Regions from separate parts of the Rhizobium sp. WYJ-E13 genome, predicted to be linked through region 3. Evidence: predicted binding sites of a transcription regulator. Region 3 holds the regulator's gene; each other region holds the start of a gene.

Region 1 (4,165 bases), 1.5 Mb from region 3:
GCGGCCGGCGCGCTTCAAGAGCCTTATGGCCTCCATAGAGGCGTTGTTACGTTCGCCGCTCATCGGCCGCCCTCCCGGGAAAAGAGGCCATGGGGCCGGAGGATCAGCACAAGGATCATGACGGCATAGATGATAAAGGCGCCGAGCTGCGGCACGTAATATTTGCCGGCGACATCGGCGATACCGAGCAGAAGTGCTGCGATGAAGGGGCCGGTGATGGACGAGGTACCGCCAACGGTGACGACGATCATGAAATAGATGAGGTATTTCAGCGGAAAGTTCGGGTCGAGGCCAAGCAGTTCGGTGCCGAGCGCGCCGCCGAGACCGGCGAGGCCGGAACCGAGAGCGAAGGTCAGCGCGAAGATGACGGAGACATTGATGCCTAAGCCGCGCGCGACACGTCCATCATCGACGGCGGCGCGAAGCTGGCTGCCGAAGCGGGTGCGGGTGAGCGCCAGTTGGAGTGCTGCCGTCAGCACCGCGCAGATGACAATGATGAAGAGCCGGTAGCGGCCAATATCGACACCCATGAAGCCGAAGCGGCCGCTGAGTTCGGGCGGCAGATTGATCAACTGCTGCTGGCCGCCCATGAAATAGTCAATCGCGGCAATCGACATGAAGACAAGGCCGATCGAAAACAGCACCTGATCGAGATGCGACGCCGAATAGAGGCGACGGTAGAGCAGACGTTCGAGCACCACGCCGATAAACGCCGTAAGGATGAAGGCGGCCGGCAGGCACCAATAGAAGGAAATGCCGTAGCGGTTCATCATGATGACGGTGATATAGCCGCCGGCCATGGCGAAGGCGCCATGCGCCAGATTGACGAAATTCATCAGGCCCAGCGTGACCGACAATCCGCAGGCGAGAACAAAGAGAAGCATGCCGTAGGCGATGCCGTCGAACAGGATTGTCAGCATGAGACCTCACTGCATCCAGGCGGCGGAATCGCTTCCGCCGCCTGCTTCACAGGCTTACTTGGCAGCCGTATTCGGATCGTGGATCTTCGGGTAAGTCGCGAACTCGACATTGTAGAGCTCGCCATTCTTCTCTTTGACCTCGCGCATGTAGATGTCCTGTACGATGTCGCGGGTATCAGGATCGATGGTAACAGGGCCGCGCGGGCTGACGAATTCCATGCCCTTCATGGCGTCGATAAGCTTGGTTCCGTCCGTATCGCCGCCTGTCTTTTCGAGTGCGGCATAGGCGACATGCATGGCGTCATAACCGCCGACCGACATGAAGTTCGGGCGCATGTTCTTGTTGGTCTTGCGAACTTCGGCGACGAAGGCCTTGTTTTCCGGGCTGTCGTGATCGGTCGAATAGAAATGCCCGGTAATCACGCCCTTGGCAGCCGGTCCCATGCCGTTCAGGAGGTCGTCATCGGTCACGTCGCCGGTGGCGATCAGCTTGATGCCTGCATCGGCAAGGCCACGATCGATGAACTGCTTCATGAAGATTGCGCCGACGCCCGAGGGGACGAAGACAAAGAGGGCATCAGGCTTGGCATCGCGCACGCGCTGAAGGAAGGGGGCGAAATCCGGGTTCTGCAAGGGAACACGGAGCGCTTCGACGACCGTGCCGCCTTCCTTCTTGAACTGGTCGGTAAAGCCCTTTTCGATGTCGATGCCTGGACCGTAATCGGTCACCAGCGTGACGACCCGCTTCATATTGTTCTGGACGGCCCAAGTGGCGACCGGAACTGCGGATTGCGGGCCGGCCATCGAGGTGCGCACGAAATAGGGCGACTGTTTCATGATGGCTGAGGTCGTGGCCGAAGTGATGATGGCCGGGACCTTGGCTTGGTTCAGAACCGGGGCGACACCCATGGCAAGTGGCGTCAGGCCGAAGCCGACGAGCATCTTGACGCCATCATTGACGACGAGTTCCTGGGCGATGCGACGGGTCTGATCGGCGGTGCCGGCATCGTCACGCAGGACAAGTTCGATCTTCTTGCCTGCAACCGTGTCGCCATTGATTGCCATGTATGCGCGAGCGCCAGCCTCGACCTGGCGTCCGGTTGAGGCGAAAGGACCCGTCATCGGCAGGATCACGCCGATCTTGACCGTTTCCTGTGCAAATGCAGGCAAGCCGGCAAGCGTGGCGAGCGCCGCGCCGGCTATCAATAGTCTTCTCGAAAACGAAATCATGTATACTCCTCCCATTGTTGCGCACCATATCTCTCTCCGGGAGATATGCCCGCGACCTGAACGTTTTCCCTCTCTCCTCCAGAGGAAAAAGCTGATGTCGCGAAATTGCTCAGCAACATCAATGTATACATAAAACTCGACATGGCACAAGGTGCCGCCATCAGTCAGACCCCCCAATTGGGCTTGGCAAAACGGCCATGAAAGCTTCGGCCGACGGTGTTCGCGCTCCTGATTTTGCGTTTTGCCAAAGCAAAATTTCGATCGTCGCAACTCTGTCATATAGCTATGGCGAGAACGTGCTTTATCGAGCGGATTGAATAGGGAGCGTGCCATGATCGAAAACACTCAGCTCGACCGTATCAAGAACGAAATCGCCGACAGCTTCGACGAGGAGCTGGAAATGCAGATGGAGGAGGACCGGCTCGACGAGCTGGTTGCTGAAGGCATGTCAGGCCCGGCCGAGCAGACGCTCGACCGCAAGCTCTATTTCCGCGAGCTCTTCCGCCTGCAGCATGAGCTCGTTCGTCTTCAGGACTGGGTCCAGTACAAGAAGCTCAAGGTCGTCGTGCTTTTCGAAGGCCGCGACTCCGCCGGCAAGGGCGGCGCGATCAAGCGCGTGACCCAGCGCCTCAACCCGCGTGTCTGCCGCGTGGTCGCCCTTCCGGCACCGACCGAGCGCGAACGGAACCAGTGGTATTTCCAGCGCTATGTTCCACATCTGCCGTCAGCGGGCGAAATGGTGCTCTTCGACCGCAGCTGGTACAATCGCGCCGGTGTCGAGCGTGTGATGGGCTTCTGCACGAAGGATGAGCTGGAAGAGTTCTTCCGTTCGGTGCCGGAATTCGAGCGCATGCTGGTGCGTTCCGGCATCATCCTCATCAAGTATTGGTTCTCGATCACCGATGAGGAGCAGGAATTCCGCTTCAACATGCGTATCCACGATCCGCTGAAACAGTGGAAGCTTTCGCCGATGGACCTGCAGAGCCGTGTTCACTGGGAGGAATATACCAAGGCCAAGGAAGAGATGCTTGACCGCACGCATATCGACGAAGCGCCGTGGTGGATCGTCCAGGCGGTGGACAAGAAGCGAGCGCGCTTGAACTGCATCGCGCATCTGCTGGGCCAGATCCCTTATGAGGACGTGCCGAAGCAGGAGATCGTGCTTCCTGAGCGCGTGCGCCACGACGATTATCAACGCAGCGCCGTTCCTCAGGAAATGTACGTTCCCGAAGTCTATTGATTGCAAAGGTTGCTGCTGGTCTCCGGCAGCAACATCTCAATGCGCCGATTGCTGCTTGGCTCGGGCGACGATCTGCGTCGGATTGACGAATTGCAGGGCGATGATGAGCCAGAAGAGCGTCGTCACCATATAGACCACCGCCATCGCATCGATCGACTGGCTGGCGCGTACGCCGGATGCGAAGACCGCGTAATAAAGAGAGACGACGAGCGTCTGGGTCTGCGGTCCGGCGATGAGGAAGGTCAGCTCGAACATCGCCAGCGTGCGTACCAGAACGAGTAGAAGTGCTGCCAGCATGCCGGGCAGCAAGAGCGGCAGCAGGATACGGATGAAGAGGCTGGTGGTGCCCGCACCGAAGACGCGGGCGGCCGCTTCGATGCGCGGATCGATCTGCTCGATGAAGGGGATCATGACGAGCACGACGAAGGGGAAAGACGGCACGAGATTGATCAGTACTACGCCCCAGAACGTGCCGCCGAGACCCAGCTGGTAAAGGACTGTGGCCAGCGGAATACCATAGGTCAGCGGTGGAATCAGCAGCGGCAGCAGGAAGAGCAGGATGATGGCGCGCTTGCCCGGAAAGTCGCGCCGCGCCAGTGAATAGGCGGTCATCACGCCGAGAATGCCGGAGATGAGGACGACGACGAAGGCCATCTCGAAGGTGACGATGACGACGCTGGAAAGCTGGAACTCTTTCCAGGCGCTGAAGTACCAGCGATCCGTCCAGCCGCGTGGCAGCCATGTGCCGAGCCAGCGTGTGGCGAAGGAATTGACG
Region 2 (4,165 bases), 2.1 Mb from region 3:
GAGCCGGCTGACAAGGCGGCCGTCGCGTCGCCCAGCGAACTCGATCTCACCTTCACCGAAGAGCTGAACCTCAAGTTCAGCGGCGTCACCCTGACCGGCCCTGACAAGAAGGACATCAAGCTCGGCGACGGCATGCTCGAGGACGGCGACAAGGTGCTGATGGTGCCGGTCTCCGACAAGCTCGCGCCCGGCAGCTATACGGTCGACTGGCATGTGCTTTCCACCGACGGGCACAAGACCAAGGGCAGTTTCACGTTCACCGTCAATCCCTGATGACACCGGATACGGCCTTCATCCTCTGCCGTTTCGCCTTCGACGGGGCAGCGCTGTTTCTCTGGGGCAGTGCGGCCTATCTGTGGCTGCTCGTGCCCAAGGGTTTGAGCGGCTGCATCTGGGCGAAGTTCAGGGTGGCGCGTTTTGCGGCCGTGGCGCTGGCCGTGATCTCCACGACGGCGCTGCTGCCGGTGCGCAGCGCCATGCTCGGCAATGGCTGGGCGGATGGGCTGGATACGGACACGATGATGTCAGTGCTGACGGGAACCTCCATCGGCACTGCATGGGCTTGGCAGGCCATGTTTGCCGTTGTTCTCCTGGCGGTGACAGGGCTGCCGTCGCGCCGGCAGATGGTGGCGACCGCTGTCGTTTCCGCCTTGCTGCTCTGCGGCCTGGCGCTGACCGGCCATGCGGCGATGAATGACGGCCGGCTGCGGGTGCTGCACCGGGCAAACGACATGGTGCATGTGCTCTCGGGCGGCGCATGGATTGGCGCGCTGGCCCCGGTTGTGCTGGTCCTTTGCCGACTTCGCGACCACAGGGCGGGAACTGATGCACTGAAAGCGCTGATCCGATTTTCCAGCGCGGGGCATGTCGCCGTGGCGCTGGTCATTCTCTCGGGGCTTTCCAACAGCCTGTTGATAACAGGCGGGATGCCGCTCGACTGGAGCGTGCCTTATCAGCGTCTGCTTGCGCTGAAGATCGGCCTTGTCGTGATCATGGTGCTAATGGCGGTCTTCAACCGCTATGGGCTGGTGCCGCGCATGGGCCGGTCGCACTCGGCCGCCAAGGCGCTGGCGGCCGGGACGATTGCGGAGATCTTGATCGCCATCGGCGTTGTGGCGCTTGTCGCCTGGTTCGGGACGCTGGAGCCGTTCTCGGGGTAGAAATCGCGAGGGAATGTACTCAAATTGGTGGTTTCGCTTCCACTGAGGCTCGGCAAATGCCAGGGCCTTATTTGAGCTTGGCGGTCGTCCGCGGCATGGTGGCGCTTGCGACCTGGTTCGGGATACCATTTTAGTCCGAACGCTTGAGCGTGATTTCATCTTGTCGGTTCGAAGCGAAGGATCCCGGCGACTTTGGCCGCGGAGCCGGAATCGGAGGGGTGGGAGATGCCGTCCATGACCCGGATTTCCGAAAAATCGAAGGGGCTGACGCCCTCGATGCAGGCGACATTGATGCCGAACTGGCTCGGATTCGAGCGGCGCTGATGATGAGTGTAGATGCCGCAGGTCTTGCAGAAATAATGCTTCGCTGTGCCGGTATTGAATTGATAGAGCGTCAGATTGTCTTCGCCCTCGACGAATTCGATATCCTTGAGCTCGGCCGAGACGGCGATGGCGCCGCGCATGCGGCAGTAGGAGCAGTTGCAGCGGCGGATCGTATTGAATTCGTCTGCCAACCGCACCCGGAATTTGACGCTGCCGCAGTGGCAGGCTGCATTATGCTCTTGTCTTTCGTCGCTCATGATCCGCCTGTCTCCCTCGGTAAACACGTACTAAGCCCAGCGCTTGCAGAAGGTCTCGATGTCGCTGGACTGAAAATCGGCAAGCCGCGCCATGATCGTCTCGAATGGCCAGTCCCACCAGGCGATGGCGGCAAGTTTTTCGGCGACTGTCGGCGAGAACCGCTCGCGAATGAATTTGGCGGGAACGCCGCCGACAACAGTATAGGGTTCGACGTCCTTGGTGACGACTGCGCCTGCCGCGAGTACGGCGCCGTCTCCAACCTTGACGCCGGGGAGCACGATGACCCCGTGACCGATCCAGACGTCATGACCGATGACGGCGCGATCTGCCTTTCGTTCGGCGAAGAAGGAATGGTCGCGCACGGCATCCGCGGAGTAATATTCCGGGCAATAGGTGAAGCGGTGCATGGAGGGGCGGTCCATCGGGTGATTGGGCGCGCCGATCCTGACCTCGGCAGCAATGGCGCAGAACTTTCCAATCGTTGCATCGCCGACGATGCAGCGCTGCCCCAGATAGGAATAATCCCCGAGTTCGACCGTGTGCAGAGAGGTATTTTCCAGGATTTCGCAGCACGTGCCGATGCTCGAATCCCTGATGCTGGCGGTCGGGTGGATGATGGTCTCCGCGATTTTGGGGCGGTTTGCTGGCGCGGTCGAGTCCATGGACAGTCTCCGGATTTCGGCCTGCCTAGCTGCGGAAGATGAAGGATGTGTGACGTCAAGACCTCAAGGGATCGTGGCGCGTTTCTTGCGAGGGCCCGATCGAGGCTGGGCGGCGATGGCAGCTATCGCGCCCGAAGCGGTCATCTTTCCAAGTATTGACGAAAGTCAGCTATCGACCTTTATTGCGGACGTTCGCCGGCTCAGTCGAGCCGCCGAAGACCTGACATTGATCTACCGGAAAAGCGTGTCGCAGATTTCGGGAATTCTGCGACAATCTAGGTCGGTATTCAGAGATTTGAGATATCTTTAGTCGGCCGGACCAGCAAACAGTATGAGATTTTCGTCCGGGTCCCTAACAATGAAATTTCGGGCACCCCACGGCTCCTTCTTGAGCGTCTGGTGAAAATCCACTCCGGCAGCTTGGAAATCCAGAAAGAGTCGCTTGATCTCACTGGCGGTGTCGACCGTGATCGAGGCGGAGAGCAGATGTTCGCGTTGTCGGATGTCGCCGACAAACACAGGCTCGCAAACTAGCCTCAGAGCGAGGCGCGCGTTGTCACGAACAACCTGTCCGTAGAATGGAGGGTCGCCGTAAACAAAGTCGAGCGCGAAGCCGAGTTTGTCGGTGAAGAATTCACACGACGCTTTGATGTCGGAGACGAAGAGTTGCGCGGAGACAGAACTCAGAACCGGGTGGGATGCGGTCTGTTTGCTTTGATTGGTCATGCCATGGGCTCCTGACTTGAGCGCCAGCCACCCCTCGAATCCCAATTGACGCGCGACAAGTTCTTGCGCGTCATTCAGCTTGAAACTGGATTCCAATATCTGATTATCGTCGAGGTGTTGAAATCGTGGCAAAGCAGCGCGGATATGGGCCGCGACTGGATAATACCGCTCGCGATGCCACCGCAAATACTGCTTGGCTTGCTTCTTGAGGTTTTCGAGATTCGGCATAAGCGCTACCTTTGAAGTTGTAGGCGGGCGTTGCCCAGTCGGCTCAAAGGCCGGTGCACCCTACGTAGCGCTATCTTCAAAATGCAGAATTTGCGTGAGACGGTCAAGACCCACGACTTTGTTGCGCTCCGCGACTAAACCGGCGACATATTCTGGAACAATCGTTCCTTATGGAAGAGCATCTGCCACCGCCTATCACAAAGCTTCCAATCGAGCTCCGAAGAGTTTCCTCTACGACGCCGAATGGCGAGTGCTCCCGAGAACCCAATGGCAAGCCGACTGTCCGCTTTCCACCCCATCTCAGCCGCGCGCGGATCAATTCTGTAGTGTCCGTAAGGTGCCAGCGGTTCTCGTGCTGATGAGCACCAGCGGCACCGCAATCGCATAGAGGGCGATCACCGACAGCCAGATACCGCCCGGCCAATTCTCTCGCGTCATGAAATAGAGCGATGAAAACCCGAGTGGGGCGATAATGGATGCGAGGCTGACGGTGGAGGCGAGCACGCCTTGCAGCTCGCCCTGCCGGTCGGGTTCGACCTGCCTTGTGGCGAGCGCCTGGAAGGCTGGGTTGCCGATGCCGACCAGGGTGAAGACCGGCATGATGGCGAAGATCATCCAGCCCTGGTTTGCTAAGGCCATGACTGACAGGGCGATCGAGGCGCAGGCGATGCCTGTCATGACCGACCAGCGCTCCCCGAGCAACCGGGTTGCCGGCTCCGGCAGGAAGGCTTGGCAGACCGTCTGGCAGATGCCGAAGGCGCCGAGCGACAGGCCGATTGAGACACCGTTCCAGCCGAATGTGTCGAA
Region 3 (4,165 bases):
ACGTCTCCTACGGCCCGCGCATCCACGGCCTCGCCAAGTCCAAGGCAGACCTCGACCAGATCGTCGAGTCCAGCCTGCAGCGCGCCGGCCTCTGGAACGAAGTCAAGGACCGCGTGCATGAATCGGGTACCGGCCTTTCCGGCGGTCAGCAGCAGCGCCTGTGCATCGCGCGCGCCGTTGCCGTCAGCCCGGAAGTCATCCTGATGGACGAGCCCTGCTCGGCGCTGGACCCGATCGCGACTGCAAAGGTCGAAGAGCTGATCCACGAGCTGCGTGAAAACTACACCATCGTCATCGTGACGCATTCCATGCAGCAGGCCGCCCGCGTGTCACAGCGCACGGCCATGTTCCACCTCGGCAACCTGGTTGAGGAAAACGATACCGACAAGATGTTCACCAATCCGGACGATCCGCGCACCCAGGACTATATCATGGGCCGGTTCGGCTGATTTTGGCGATGTGAAGCCTTCCCGATTTTCGAGGACAAAGCCCCATGGCATCGACACATATTTTTTCCGCCTATGACGACGATCTGAAATTCCTGTCCCGGCGCATTTCCGAGATGGGTGGTCTTGCCGAACAGATGGTCGGCGAGGCCGTCCGTGCGCTGGTCAACGGCGATACGGCGCTCGCCCAGAAGGTCATTTCCGACGACGTGATCCTCGATCACGCGGAACGCGAAATCAACGACAAGGCGATCGTTACGATCGCCCGTCGCCAGCCGATGGCCTCCGACCTTCGTGAGATCATGGGTTCGATCCGCATCGCCGCCGACCTCGAGCGCGTCGGCGATCTCGGCAAGAACACCGCAAAGCGCGTCATCGCCGTGCAAAGCACCGGCGTTCCCCGCAAGCTTGCCCGCGGTCTCGAGCATCTCTCCGAACTGGCGCTCGTCCAGCTCAAGGAAGTGCTCGACGTCTACACGACGCGTTCGGCTGACAAGGCCAAGTCCATCCGTGAGCGCGACGACGAGATCGACGCGATGTACACCTCGCTGTTCCGCGAACTTCTGACCTACATGATGGAAGATCCGCGCAACATCACGAGCTGCACGCATCTTCTCTTCTGCGCCAAGAACATCGAACGCATCGGCGACCATGCGACCAACATCGCCGAGACGATCTACTACATGGCAACCGGCGCCCAGCCGGAGGGCGAACGTCCGAAGGACGACAGCTCCAATACCGTCGGTGCGGTCACGGAGTAATCCGGACCTGCCGATTGCATATGCGCGTCCCATGCGGGGGCGCGCATGGGTGCAGCCAATTCCGAGTTCCTGCATGATCCCTGCTTAAATCACCCCCGGTTTAAGGATCATGCATTAGGAGACTGACACGCATGATCCCAAGAGTTGCAGTTGTTGAAGATGAAGAGGCGCTGAGCGTGCTTCTCCGCTACAACCTCGAAGCGGAAGGTTTCGAGGTGGATACGATCCTCCGTGGCGACGAGGCCGAAATCCGGCTTCAGGAGCGCACGCCCGACCTGCTCATCCTCGACTGGATGCTGCCGGGCGTTTCCGGCATCGAGCTCTGCCGCCGGCTGCGCATGCGGCCGGAGACCGAGCGTCTGCCGATCATCATGCTGACGGCGCGCGGCGAAGAGAGCGAACGCGTTCGCGGCCTCTCGACCGGCGCGGACGACTATGTCGTCAAGCCCTTCTCCACGCCGGAACTTGTCGCCCGCGTCAAGGCGATGCTGCGTCGTGCCCGTCCGGAGGTTCTTTCCAGCGTTTTGAAGTGCGGGGATATCGAGCTCGATCGCGAAACCCATCGCGTTCATCGCAAGAGCCGTGAAGTCCGCCTCGGCCCGACCGAATTCCGCCTGCTCGAATTCCTGATGTCGTCGCCGGGCAGGGTCTTCTCCCGCTCGCAGCTTCTGGACGGCGTCTGGGGCCATGATATCTATGTGGACGAGCGCACGGTCGACGTCCATGTCGGCCGCCTGCGCAAGGCGCTGAACTTTTCCAACATGCAGGATGTCATCCGCACCGTTCGTGGCGCGGGATATTCCATGGAAGCCTGATCCGAGTGATCGGAGGTCCAGACGGGTCGCTCGGGTTCTCCCGGGCGGCCCGTTTGTCTATCCGGCTGCGTTTTTAGGAGTAGGCGTTGCCTCGCTCACACTTTGACCGACATGTTTCTTGCACCGCGAGGGCTGAAGCCATGATGGGGAGGGCTGCTATACGCCATCAGGAGACGTTAGCTTCGGCTCGCTCGTGCGGCCACCCTTGTCTCCCTTGATGTGATCATGGGGAGCTCAGGTCCAGACCGAGCATGCTGCTAAGGACAAAGGCGAGGAGCCCCACGCCGAGTAGCGCCAGCGCGAAGACTGCGGCCATCATGCCGCCCGTGCGCAGTACCGCTTGCCGCTCCCCCATCTCGCTTCGATCGTAATGCCACTTGATGGCGAAGAACATGGCCGTTCCCAAAGCGAGAACCTTGAACGTAACGAAGACTACAGGGACCCAATCCATATCAGATACTCTCATGTGCACCAGCTACGCGCCTTATGATCCCATCTTAGGCAAACGCATACGTCCTATTGTGCAAGGCTGATATGTAACAGCAGGGGGCGGTTTCCTGGCCTGTATCGTCGGGTTCGGGAATGACCGCTTAGGGCCGCCAGAAGGCTTTGAGCACTTATTGCCCCACCGACCAGTTCCACGCCAGGAGTTCAGCGATGGGAAAAAATTCGCCCCCCTGCGCGTCAGCGAAGAGGGGCGACGAATGCTGCATCTCTGGGCAAGGCGTGGATCAGGCGACCCGGACAGCCTTGCGGCGTTCGCTCATCGGCTGATAGGCGAGACGCTGGTGGTAGTTGCAATAGGGCGATGAATCCGGGGAGTCGCAGCCGCAAAAGTAGAAATCGTCCTTCATCGGATCGCCGACCGGCCATTTGCAGGTGCGTTCCGTGAGTTCCGTCAGGCCGAGGCGACGGGAGATAGGCACGACCACGTTTTTGGCCGGTACATATTCCATTTCCTCGACAGTTTCGATCTCGATCTCTTCCTTCAGGACAGTTGCGCCCTGCTGGCGGGTAACGGTGCGGGTGGTGATGCGAGACGCATAGTTCGGGGCGCGGGGAGCCGAGGTATTGCGCTTCGGTGCACGCGCAGCGGTTGCCGTGCCGCCGGCCTTGGCGCGGCCAGGAAGACTGAGCCGGTGAACCTTGCCGATAACAGCGTTTCTACTGACGCCGCCAAGTTGCGCTGCGATCTGGCTGGCGCTCAGCCCCTCCGACCAAAGCTTCTTGAGCTTTTCGACACGCTCGTCTGTCCAGTTCATGCCCTGTCTCCACCTTTCGCGTTGGTGATGGCAGAATCCCTCACCGTTGCCTCGGAAACTTCCAAAGCAAGAAACGCCCGATCAATTTTGGTGACTAGTTCCGCCGCATGCAGTCTAGTAATTGAACTTTAACCTAGTGTGAGCCTGACTCTGTGACAAGAGTCGCAGGAATCCGATGAATCCGAATTCGTAGTTTTCCCCAACTTGCTTCCCGAGAGAGTCATTTCTGCAACATTAGCTGTTGATAGACCTGTAAAGCCGATTACCGGCTTGACGCATGCGCTAAATCCTCAGTTTTGTTGACATTGCAGTGCGAAAAGTAAATAGTGGTCCGGGCCGCCGAAAGGCGGCATTTTTAATTTTTCGGACCTGGTTTTCTTAGCCGGAGTCCGGTGCCCGGAACCTGATCAGGAGATCGCGCCATGGCTGAAGCCTCGCCGCTTTATGACACCTATTCTCGTGCCCCATTGCGGTTCGAGCGAGGTGAAGGCGTCTGGCTGATCACCGACACCGGCGAGCGATATCTGGATTTCGGCGCGGGCGTTGCCGTCACATCGGTGGGGCATGGCAACCCGCATGTCGTGGCCGCGCTCAAGGATCAGGCTGACAAGGTCTGGCACCTTTCGAACGTCTACGAGATCCCCGGCCAGGAGAAGCTTGCCAAGCGGCTGACGGATGCCACCTTCGCTGACAAGGTGTTCTTCACCAATTCCGGCGCTGAGGCTCTGGAATGCGCGATCAAGACGGCGCGCCGCTACCAGTTCTCCAAGGGCCACCCCGAGCGCTTCCATATCATCACCTTCGAAGGCGCCTTCCACGGCCGGACGCTGGCGACCATCGCCGCCGGTGGCCAGGAGAAATATCTCGAAGGTTTCGGTCCG

The links. Region 3 encodes PhoB, which activates phosphate uptake and scavenging genes when phosphate is short. Its sites were predicted from a motif close to TGTCATNNANCTGTCAT; they were not measured.
Region 1: a site for PhoB is predicted at 2,413-2,429, ahead of ppk2 (polyphosphate kinase 2). Genes of this name have one in related genera too.
Region 2: a site for PhoB is predicted at 2,443-2,459, ahead of KQ933_RS11295 (DapH/DapD/GlmU-related protein). Genes of this name have one in related genera too.

Annotation. Positions count from the first base shown of each region.
Region 1 is NZ_CP076853.1:3,043,859-3,048,023, reverse strand. It holds gene KQ933_RS15325 (branched-chain amino acid ABC transporter permease) at 1-63, opposite strand, end outside; gene KQ933_RS15320 (branched-chain amino acid ABC transporter permease) at 60-920, opposite strand; gene KQ933_RS15315 (ABC transporter substrate-binding protein) at 975-2,150, opposite strand; gene ppk2 (polyphosphate kinase 2) at 2,482-3,390, shown strand; gene KQ933_RS15305 (ABC transporter permease) at 3,427-4,165, opposite strand, start outside.
Region 2 is NZ_CP076853.1:2,231,264-2,235,428, reverse strand. It holds gene copC (copper homeostasis periplasmic binding protein CopC) at 1-273, shown strand, start outside; gene copD (copper homeostasis membrane protein CopD) at 273-1,160, shown strand; gene KQ933_RS11300 (GFA family protein) at 1,316-1,741, opposite strand; gene KQ933_RS11295 (DapH/DapD/GlmU-related protein) at 1,772-2,404, opposite strand; gene KQ933_RS11290 (VOC family protein) at 2,711-3,358, opposite strand; gene KQ933_RS11285 (TCR/Tet family MFS transporter) at 3,674-4,165, opposite strand, start outside.
Region 3 is NZ_CP076853.1:149,905-154,069, forward strand. It holds gene pstB (phosphate ABC transporter ATP-binding protein PstB) at 1-449, shown strand, start outside; gene phoU (phosphate signaling complex protein PhoU) at 494-1,207, shown strand; gene phoB (phosphate regulon transcriptional regulator PhoB) at 1,339-2,022, shown strand; gene KQ933_RS00750 (hypothetical protein) at 2,246-2,473, opposite strand; gene KQ933_RS00755 (GcrA family cell cycle regulator) at 2,754-3,284, opposite strand; gene KQ933_RS00760 (aspartate aminotransferase family protein) at 3,707-4,165, shown strand, end outside.